2 regions of the Pseudomonas simiae genome follow, and region 2 is predicted to be linked to the other one. Evidence: predicted binding sites of a transcription regulator. Region 2 holds the regulator's gene; the other holds the start of a gene.
The links. The regulator FliA, encoded in region 2, starts transcription of late flagellar genes. The targets are predictions, from matches to a motif close to CTAAAGTTTNNNNNNNNNNNGCCGNTAA.
Positions count from the first base shown of each region.

Region 1: a site for FliA is predicted at 1,904-1,931, ahead of PF1751_RS05615 (flagellar protein MotY). Genes of this name have one in related genera too.

Region 1 is NZ_CP010896.1:1,267,139-1,272,325, reverse strand. Features, by position in the region: gene PF1751_RS05620 (argininosuccinate synthase) at 1-802, opposite strand, end outside; gene PF1751_RS05615 (flagellar protein MotY) at 932-1,840, opposite strand; gene pyrC (dihydroorotase) at 1,997-3,043, shown strand; gene rnt (ribonuclease T) at 3,040-3,711, shown strand; gene PF1751_RS05600 (peroxiredoxin) at 3,818-4,420, opposite strand; gene PF1751_RS05595 (bacterioferritin-associated ferredoxin) at 4,665-4,883, shown strand; gene bfr (bacterioferritin) at 5,085-5,187, shown strand, end outside.
Region 2 is NZ_CP010896.1:4,353,842-4,359,028, forward strand. Features, by position in the region: gene PF1751_RS19685 (chemotaxis protein CheA) at 1-832, opposite strand, end outside; gene PF1751_RS19690 (protein phosphatase CheZ) at 844-1,632, opposite strand; gene PF1751_RS19695 (chemotaxis response regulator CheY) at 1,651-2,025, opposite strand; gene fliA (RNA polymerase sigma factor FliA) at 2,194-2,934, opposite strand; gene fleN (flagellar synthesis regulator FleN) at 2,931-3,764, opposite strand; gene flhF (flagellar biosynthesis GTPase FlhF) at 3,871-5,187, opposite strand.

The sequences.
Region 1 (5,187 bases), 3.1 Mb from region 2:
CATAACGGTTCTCGACGATGTCGAGACGGCCGATACCGTGTTCACCACCAATACGGTTCAGGGTCGCCAGCACGGTGGCCGGGGTCATCTCGACGCCGTCCAGCGCGACGATGTCGCCGTTGCGGTAGGTCAGCTCCAGGTATTGCGGCTTGTCGGGCGCGTTCTCCGGGGAGACGGTCCACTTCCACATGTCTTCTTCGTGCTCGGTCCAGGTGTCTTCCAGCACGCCGCCTTCATAGGAGATGTGCAGCAGGTTGGCGTCCATCGAGTACGGGGACTTCTTCTTGCCGTGACGTTCGATCGGGATTGCATGCTTTTCAGCGTAATCCATCAGCTTTTCACGGGACAGCAGGTCCCATTCACGCCAAGGGGCAATCACTTTCACGCCTGGCTTGAGTGCATAGGCACCCAGTTCGAAACGTACCTGGTCGTTGCCCTTGCCGGTAGCGCCATGGGAAATGGCGTCGGCGCCGGTTTCGTTGGCGATTTCGATCAGGCGCTTGGCGATCAGCGGACGTGCGATGGAGGTACCCAGCAGGTACTCGCCTTCGTAGACGGTGTTGGCGCGAAACATCGGGAAAACGAAATCGCGGACGAACTCTTCGCGCAGGTCGTCAATGTAGATCTCTTTCACGCCCATGGCTTGCGCCTTGGCACGTGCAGGTTCGACCTCTTCACCCTGACCCAGGTCAGCGGTGAAGGTCACCACTTCACAGTTATAAGTATCCTGCAGCCACTTGAGGATCACCGAAGTGTCCAGGCCGCCGGAATACGCGAGAACGACCTTGTTTACGTCGGCCATGCCATCACTCCACGGGGTTGTACGGAAAGGCGTCGATTCTACCGACCAAAACCGTGGATTTACAGGGGCGCGACAGCAAATGAAGATAAAGCGACAGATTATGTCGAGCGGGCGACCGATGGTCGCACCTTATGACGTGTGCGCGGCGTTACTGGGACCGGTGGCCTGAGGCGCCGGTTTCTCGGGGGCTGCCACGCGTTCAAGCTGGATATTCACGCGCCGGTTGCGTGCCCGGTTGGCCGCATTGGTGTTGGGCGCCAGTGGGTAGCTTTCGCCGTGGAACCGCAGAGTGATCTGCGATTCCTGGATTCCATTGGCCTTGAAGTAGTCCATGACCGCCAGGCCGCGACGGCGCGAGACGTCGCGATTGGTGAGGCGGTTGCCACTGTTGTCCGAATGGCCGTTCAACTCGATATGGTTAACGGTCGGGTCGGCTTTCATGAACGCGAGGATCACGTCGAGTTTCTTCTTGGCGGCCGCGTCCAGCTCGATCCCACCACCGGGGAAGCCGACTTCGGTCTGTTTCACCTGGTCATAATTCATCGGCAACAGCTTGGCGGTACACAGTTGGTAATCGTTGTAGGCCTTGTTGAACTTGACCGGCAGCAGGCGAATTTCCGAATAGCCACCTTCACGCCCATAGTGCCGCACGGTCGGGCTGCGCCCTTCCAGCAAGCCGTTGAAAAGACGCCCGGCCTGGGCCTGGGAACTGTTGAACAATACGTCGCCACTGCCGGCACGTACGGCGCCGAGGTTGATATCACCCCGCCCCGGCTGCCACGGCGCAGCGGCCGCCAGCAACGTGGCCGAACCGGCACCCAGCGAGCCGTTGTAGGCTTTCAGACGAAACGTCGCCTGCTCGCCAGCCCGGCGCACGAACTCACCCGAACCGAAATCGGTGATCGGCTGGGTCAGTCGGCACTCAAACTGGTCGCCTTCCACCTTCCACTCAATATTCTCCAGACGCGTCTGGAACGTGAGGGCCATTGCAGGGAGGCTGGCGAACACACTGAGCAGGGCTAGATATTGCTGGCGCACGGGAGGCTCCATTGGTTTCTACAACACTTCAAAGCGTCATACATCGATAAGGCATACCCCAGGCTATCGGTTGCATCCTGCAAAACTTGATAGCGAGTGCCTGATAGAGTCTTTTCCGGTAGCATTCCCACCAGATTGACCCGCCTGGAATCCCCAATGTCCGACCGCCTGACCCTGCTGCGTCCCGACGACTGGCATATTCATCTTCGCGATGGTGCTGCGTTACCCCACACCGTGGCCGATGTAGCGCGCACGTTTGGCCGCGCCATCATCATGCCTAACCTGGTACCTCCGGTGCGTAATGCCGAGCAAGCCGATGCCTATCGCCAGCGTATCCTCGCTGCACGACCGGCCGGCAGCCGCTTCGAACCGTTGATGGTGCTCTACCTCACCGACCGCACCCAGCCCGAAGAGATTCGTGAGGCCAAGGCCAGCGGTTTCGTGCACGCCGCCAAACTGTACCCGGCCGGCGCGACCACCAACTCCGACTCCGGCGTGACCAGTATCGACAAGATCCTGCCGGCGATCGAAGCCATGGCCGAAGTCGGCATGCCGCTGCTGATCCACGGTGAAGTCACCCGTGGCGACGTGGACGTGTTCGACCGCGAGAAAATCTTCATCGACGAGCATATGCGCCGCGTGGTCGAGTTGTTCCCGACCCTCAAGGTGGTGTTCGAGCACATCACCACTGCCGATGCCGTGCAGTTCGTCAGCGAGGCCTCGGCCAACGTCGGCGCGACCATCACCGCGCATCACCTGCTATACAACCGCAACCACATGCTGGTGGGCGGGATTCGGCCGCACTTCTATTGCTTGCCGATCCTCAAGCGCAACACCCACCAGGTGGCCTTGCTGGATGCGGCGACGAGCGGCAATCCGAAGTTCTTCCTCGGCACCGACTCCGCCCCTCACGCCGTGCACGCCAAAGAAGCGGCGTGTGGTTGTGCCGGCTGCTACACCGCCTATGCAGCGATCGAGTTGTACGCCGAAGCGTTCGAACAACGTAACGCCCTGGACAAGCTTGAAGGCTTCGCCAGCCTCAACGGCCCGCGTTTCTACGGCCTGCCGGCGAACACCGACCGCATCACCCTGGTCCGTGAAGACTGGACCGCCCCTGCCAGCCTGCCGTTTGGCGAGCTGACTGTCATCCCGCTGCGCGCCGGTGAAACACTGCGCTGGCGCCTGCTGGAGGAAAGCAAGTGAGTGAAGACCATTACGACGACGAACACGAGCACAGCGGTGGCGGTTCCCGTCACCCGATGGCCGAGCGGTTTCGTGGCTATCTGCCGGTTGTCATCGACGTAGAAACCGGTGGTTTCAACTGCGCTACCGACGCACTGCTGGAAATCGCCGCGACCACCATCGGCATGGATGAACAGGGTTTCGTGTTCCCGGAACACACCCACTTCTTCCGCGTCGAGCCGTTCGAAGGCGCGAATATCGAAGCCGCCGCTTTGGAATTTACGGGCATCAAGCTCGATCACCCACTGCGCATGGCAGTGAGTGAAGAGGCTGCACTGACCGACATCTTCCGTGGCGTGCGCAAGGCGTTGAAAGCCAATGGCTGCAAACGCGCGATCCTGGTCGGCCACAACAGCAGCTTCGATCTGGGCTTCTTGAACGCCGCCGTGGCGCGGCTGGACATGAAGCGCAACCCGTTCCACCCCTTCTCCAGCTTCGACACGGCCACCCTCGCCGGCCTGGCGTATGGCCAGACCGTGCTGGCGAAAGCCTGTCAGGCAGCCGGTATCGACTTTGACGGCCGTGAGGCCCACTCGGCTCGCTACGACACCGAGAAGACCGCCGAGCTGTTCTGCGGCATCGTCAACCGCTGGAAAGACATGGGCGGCTGGGAAGACTTCAACGACTGAGCAAAGCTCGTGTGGTGAGCGAGCTTGCCCCGCTCACCACGGGTCATACCCCGCACATAAAAAAACCGGCCTTCTCAGGCCGGTTTTTTTGTACCTCGAACCAGGCTTACAGCTTGCCAGCGTTCTCGGTCAGGTAAGCGGCAACGCCTTCTGGCGAAGCGTTCATGCCTTTGTCGCCTTTTTTCCAGTTGGCTGGGCAGACTTCGCCGTGCTCTTCGTGGAATTGCAGGGCGTCAACCAGGCGGATCAGCTCTTCCATGTTACGGCCCAGTGGCAGGTCGTTGATGATCTGGGAGCGGACAACGCCCTTGTCGTCGATCAGGAACGCGCCACGGAAAGCCACGCCGCCTTCGGACTCAACGTCGTAGGCCTTGGCGATGTCGTGCTTCATGTCGGCAGCCATGGTGTATTTGACTTTGCCGATGCCACCATCATTGATGGCGGTGTTGCGCCAGGCGTTGTGGGTGAAATGGGAGTCGATGGAAACCGCTACCACTTCAACGTTGCGTGCCTTGAAATCGTCCATGCGGTGGTCCAGAGCGATCAGCTCCGAAGGGCAGACGAAGGTGAAGTCCAGCGGGTAGAAGAACACCAGGCCGTATTTGCCTTTGATGGCTTCAGACAGTTTGAAGCTGTCTACGATTTCGCCATTGCCGAGGACGGCTGGGACGTCGAAATCCGGGGCTTGTTTGCCGACGAGTACGCTCATTGGATATCTCCTGATGTAGGGGTGACGATTGAAGTAAAAGGACCGGCCCCGAGTCTGCCGTGAATAAGCGACAGCCCTGTGACGCAGTCACGCTTCGTGAAGATCGACCATCATACACTGAAAAAACCGTTCGTCAGTGAGGGCGCGATGCCAGCAAATACCCTGCGAATCAACTTTGACAATCATTCTCGTTAACATTAAGATCCATCGCACTTAAGCCTTAAACCCGCGACGGTTCTCCCTTATGTATGTGTGCCTCTGTACTGGCGTCACCGACGGACAAATCCGCGAAGCAATCTATGAAGGTTGCTGCAGCTACAAGGAAGTGCGTGAAACCACCGGCGTTGCCAGCCAGTGCGGCAAATGTGCCTGCCTCGCCAAGCAAGTGGTACGGGAAACCCTGACGCAGCTGCAGACAGCCCAGGCCGCGATCCCCTATTCAGCAGAATTTACACACGCCTGATTTGGCGTGTTTTAAAGAGCCGGACTTAGTGTCCGGTTTTTTTATGCCCGCAATTCAATTAGTTAGCGTCAAGACGCGGAACACAAACATTCTTATTCCGATTAATTTTCATTTATTATTCAATAACTTAGGTTTGACACTAGGGGTTTCGCCGCTCAAACTCCGCCCTATACACAGCTATTACAGGGCAGGACCCCAGTCATGAAAGGCGACATCTCAGTCATCCAGCAACTCAACAAAATCCTTGCCAATGAACTGGTCGCGATCAATCAGTACTTTCTGCATGCGCGCATGTATGACGATT
Region 2 (5,187 bases):
GATCGGAGATCAGGCCGTCGCCGGCCGGTGCTGCACTGGCCGCGGCAGGCGCTGCGGCCGTGGCGGCGACTTCCGGCAAGGCGTCGGCCACGAAGGTGCCCTTGCCGTGCAGTTGGTCGAGCAACGCTTCGAATTCGTCGTCGGTGATATCGGTGTTGGCATTGGCGGTCGGTGCTGCCGGCGCTTCCGACACAGCGGCAGGTGTCACGGCGTCGGCCGCGAACTGGCCTTTGCCATGCAACTGGTCAAGCAGGGATTCGAACTCAGCGTCAGTGATGTCTTCGCTGGTTGGCGCGGCAACAGCCGCAGCCGGTGCTTCTGCCTCGGCCTTCACGGCACTGAGGGAGTTAAGCAACTGCTCGAATTCGCTGTCGGTCACATCCGGCTCGGCCTCAGCCACTGGCTCGGGTGCTGCTTCTGCTACCGGCGCAGCCGACAGGTCGGCGGGCTCCGCATAACGTGCCAGCGCAGCCAACAGTTCCGGAGTGGCCGCGGTGATCGGGGCACGTTCGCGGACTTCGCTGAACATGCCGTTGACCGCATCCAGTGCTTCGAGAATCACGTCCATCAATTCCGAATCAACGTGACGCTCACCCTTGCGCAGGATGTCGAACACGTTCTCGGCAATGTGGCAGCATTCCACCAGCTCATGGAGCTGGAGGAAGCCGGCGCCCCCTTTTACAGTGTGAAAACCGCGAAAAATTGCATTGAGCAGGTTCGCATCATCCGGTCGGCTTTCCAGCTCGACCAGTTGCTCGGACAACTGCTCTAAAATTTCGCCGGCCTCTACAAGGAAATCCTGAAGGATTTCTTCATCGGCGCCGAAGCTCATGTGGGTGCTCCTTAGAAGCCTAAACTGGATAACAGGTCATCAACATCATCTTGACCCGATACAACGTCTTCACGTTTATCGGCATGAATCTGCGGACCTTCACCCTTGGCGAGATGTTTTTTTGGATCTTTTTCCGAGAGGATCGCTTCGCGGTCATGTTCAATGCCGGCAAAACGGTCAACCTGGCCTGCCATAAGCACCAATTTGAGCAAGTTGCTTTCCACTTCGGTGACCAACTGGGTCACACGCTTGATCACCTGACCGGTGAGGTCCTGGTAATCCTGGGCGAGCAGAATGTCGTTGAGGTTGCTGGAAACCGTGCGGTTTTCCTGCTCGCTGCGTGACAAGAACCCTTCGACCCGACGCGCCAACTCACGAAACTCTTCAGCGCCGACTTCGCGGCGCATGAAACGGCCCCAGTCGTTGCTCAGGGCCTGGGCTTCGTTGGCCATACCGTTGACCAGAGGCGTGGCGTTTTCCACCAGGTCCATGGTGCGGTTGGCCGCTGCCTCAGTCAGCCTGACCACATAGGACAGGCGTTCGGTGGCATCAGTGATCTGCGAGATTTCCTCAGCCTGGGGCATGTGTGGGTCAATCTGGAAATTGACGATCGCACTGTGCAGCTCGCGTGTGAGCTTGCCCACTTCCTGGTACAGGCCGCGATCACGGGTCTGGTTGAGCTCATGGATCAACTGCACCGCGTCGCCGAACTGACCTTTTTCAAGGCTTTCGACCAACTGGTGAGCATGCTTTTTCAGGGTCGACTCGAAGTCGGCCTGCGATGATTCTTTATGCTCCATAGCTCCCCCGTGGCAGCATCAATGACCGATGCGGTCGAAGATTTTTTCAATCTTCTCTTTCAAGGCCAATGCAGTGAATGGCTTGACCACGTAACCGTTTACCCCAGCTTGGGCGGCTTCGATGATCTGCTCACGCTTGGCTTCGGCGGTCACCATCAGCACAGGCAGGCCGCGCAGCTTTTCGTCAGCACGTACGTGGCGCAGCAAGTCGATACCGGTCATGCCCGGCATGTTCCAGTCCGTTACCAGAAAGTCGATGCTCCCGCTGTTGAGGATCGGAATGGCCGTAATGCCGTCATCCGCCTCGACCGTGTTAGTGAACCCAAGGTCACGCAACAGGTTTTTTATGATCCGCCGCATCGTTGAGAAGTCATCAACGATGAGGATTTTCATGTTCTTGTCCAATTCGACCTCCAAGCAGTCTTAAACGCGCCCAGCACCTGGACGCGCCATTTCAATCAACAGGCATTACACAAAAAGGACTGCCGAGGGCACCACGGGTCGAACCCGCGAAGGCTGGTCGCCCTCACGGTCTCGTCTGCAGTGTCCCCACACTGCCTGTCAGCGCGCTCGCCACTCTCCCAAACGCCCCCGCAAGCGGGCTGCGCACTGGCTGTGCAACTGGCTGACCCGCGACTCGCTGACCCCCAGGACCTCACCGATTTCCTTGAGGTTCAGCTCTTCGTCGTAGTACAACGCCAACACCAGTCGCTCACGCTCCGGCAAATTGGCAATCGCGTCCGCCAACGCCCCCTGGAAACGCTCATCTTCCAGGTCACGCGATGGCTCCATATGAGCGCTCGCGCCGTCCTCGTGCAGCCCTTCGTGTTCGCCGTCCTGCAACAGGTCGTCGAAACTGAACAGGCGGCTGCCCAAGGTATCGTTCAAAATCCCGTAGTAATCGTCGAGACTCAATTGGAGTTCGGCCGCAACTTCGTGATCTTTAGCGTCGCGACCGGTTTTTGCTTCAATTGCGCGAATTGCGTCACTGACCATGCGCGTATTGCGATGCACCGAACGCGGCGCCCAGTCACCTTTACGCACCTCATCAAGCATCGCGCCACGGATACGGATCCCCGCATACGTCTCGAAACTCGCGCCCTTGCTCGCGTCATATTTGGTCGACACTTCGAGCAGGCCGATCATGCCCGCCTGGATCAGGTCTTCGACCTGGACGCTGGCCGGCAGGCGTGCCAGCAGGTGGTAGGCAATGCGCTTGACCAAGGGCGCGTAGCGCTCGATCAACTCGCCCTGACTGTCACGGGCAGACCTCTTGTAAGCGTTGTAGCCAGTCGCTGTCATAGCACGGGTCCTGCGCTCGTCTGATGCACCAATCGCTCGACGAAAAACTCCAGATGCCCCCGTGGGTTGGCGGGCAACGGCCAGGTATCGACCTTCTGGGCAATAGCCTTGAACGCCAATGCGCACTTGGAACGAGGGAACGCTTCGTAGACTGCACGCTGCTTTTGCACAGCCTTGCGCACACACTCGTCGTAGGGCACTGCGCCGACGTATTGTAAGGCGACATCGAGGAAACGATCCGTGACCTTGGTCAACTTGGCGAACAGGTTGCGCCCTTCCTGCGGGCTCTGGGCCATGTTGGCCAAGACGCGGAAGCGGTTCATGCCGTAGTCACGGTTAAGCAGTTTGATCAGGGCGTAGGCGTCGGTGATCGAGGTGGGTTCGTCGCAGACCACCAGCAACACTTCCTGCGCGGCGCGCACGAAGCTGACCACGGACTCGCCGATCCCGGCGGCGGTGTCAATCACCAGCACGTCGAGGTTATCGCCGATATCACTGAACGCCTGGATGAGGCCGGCATGCTGCGCCGGGCTCAGGTGCACCATGCTCTGGGTGCCCGAGGCAGCCGGCACGATGCGGATGCCACCGGGGCCCTGCAGCAGCACATCGCGCAGCTCGCAGCGGCCCTCGATCACATCGGCAAGGGTATGTTTGGGCGTCAGCCCCAGCAGAACGTCGACGTTCGCCAGGCCCAGGTCAGCATCCAACAGCATGACGCGACGGCCAAGCTCTGCCAGGGCCAGGGACAAATTCACTGACACGTTAGTTTTCCCGACGCCACCTTTGCCGCCGGTCACCGCGATCACCTGTACGGGATGCATGCTGCCCATTTTATTTCTTTACCTTGTCTTGCTTAGACGCAGGCTACATGGCTTGGCCGCGTGAATCGCTTGCAGACCATCGATGTAGGTACATTTCACGGTGTTCATCCTGCCCTCAACCGACCCGTTTTGCCGGGTTGTGATAAAGGTCGGCGAACATATCAGCCATCGCTTCCTCGCTAGGCTCTTCTTGCATTTGCACGCTGACTGCACGGCTGACCAACTGATGACGGCGCGGTAGATGCAGATCATCGGGGATCCGCGGCCCGTCGGTCAGGTAAGCGACCGGCAATTCATGACTGATGGCCAGGCTCAGCACCTCGCCCAGGCTCGCGGTTTCGTCGAGCTTGGTGAGGATGCAACCGGCCAGGCCGCAGCGTTTGTAGCTGTGATACGCAGCGGTAAGAACCTGTTTCTGGCTGGTGGTTGCAAGCACCAGGTAGTTTTTCGATTTGATGCCACGTCCGGCCAGGCTTTCAAGCTGCATGCGCAATGCCGGGTCGCTGGCTTGCAGGCCGGCGGTATCGATCAATACCACGCGTTTGCGCAACAGCGGGTCGAGGGCGTTGGCCAGGGACTGGCCCGGGTCGACGTGAGTCACCGATACATTGAGAATACGGCCCAGCGTCTTGAGCTGCTCCTGGGCACCAATACGGTAGCTGTCCATGCTCACCAGCGCGATATTCTGTGCGCCGTATTTGAGTACGTAACGGGCCGCCAGCTTGGCCAGGGTGGTGGTCTTGCCCATGCCGGCAGGGCCGACCATGGCGATCACACCGCCCTCTTCCAATGGTTCGATTTCCGGGGTGACAATCATCCGTGCCAGGTGGGCCAGCAACATGCGCCAAGCCTGGCGAGGCTCTTCGATTTCGGTGGTCAAGGCCAGCAGGTCGCGGGACAACGGGCCGGACAAGCCGATACGTTGCAGGCGCCGCCACAGGTTGGCCTGTTGCGGCTTGCTGCCTTGCAGCTGGTTCCAGGCCAACGAGCCAAGCTGCACTTCCAGCAGCTCACGCAGGCCATTGAGTTCAAAGCGCATCGAGTCGAACACCCGCTGGTCAACCGCAGGCGCCGGAGCAGGCGCAGAAGGACGTGGCGGTTCTTTGAAGGTCGGCTCGACCAGCGGCTCGGAAGCGGTCAGCGGCAGGCCGGCGAACAACTGGCGATTAGTGGTGGCATCGCTGTCGCCGCGCATGCTCAGTTCCGCCTGGGCCGAGACAATGCGTGAAGCAGTCTTGCGCAGCTCGTCTTCGAGCTCCATGTTCGGCACACGCGGCGCCAGGGCCTGGGGGGTGTAATCCAGGGCAGCCGTCAGCTCGACACCGCCGGCAATACGACGGTTTCCGATAATCGCGGCGTCAGCGCCCAGCTCATCACGAACCAGTTTCATGGCCTGACGCATATCGGCGGCGAAAAAACGCTTCACTTGCAT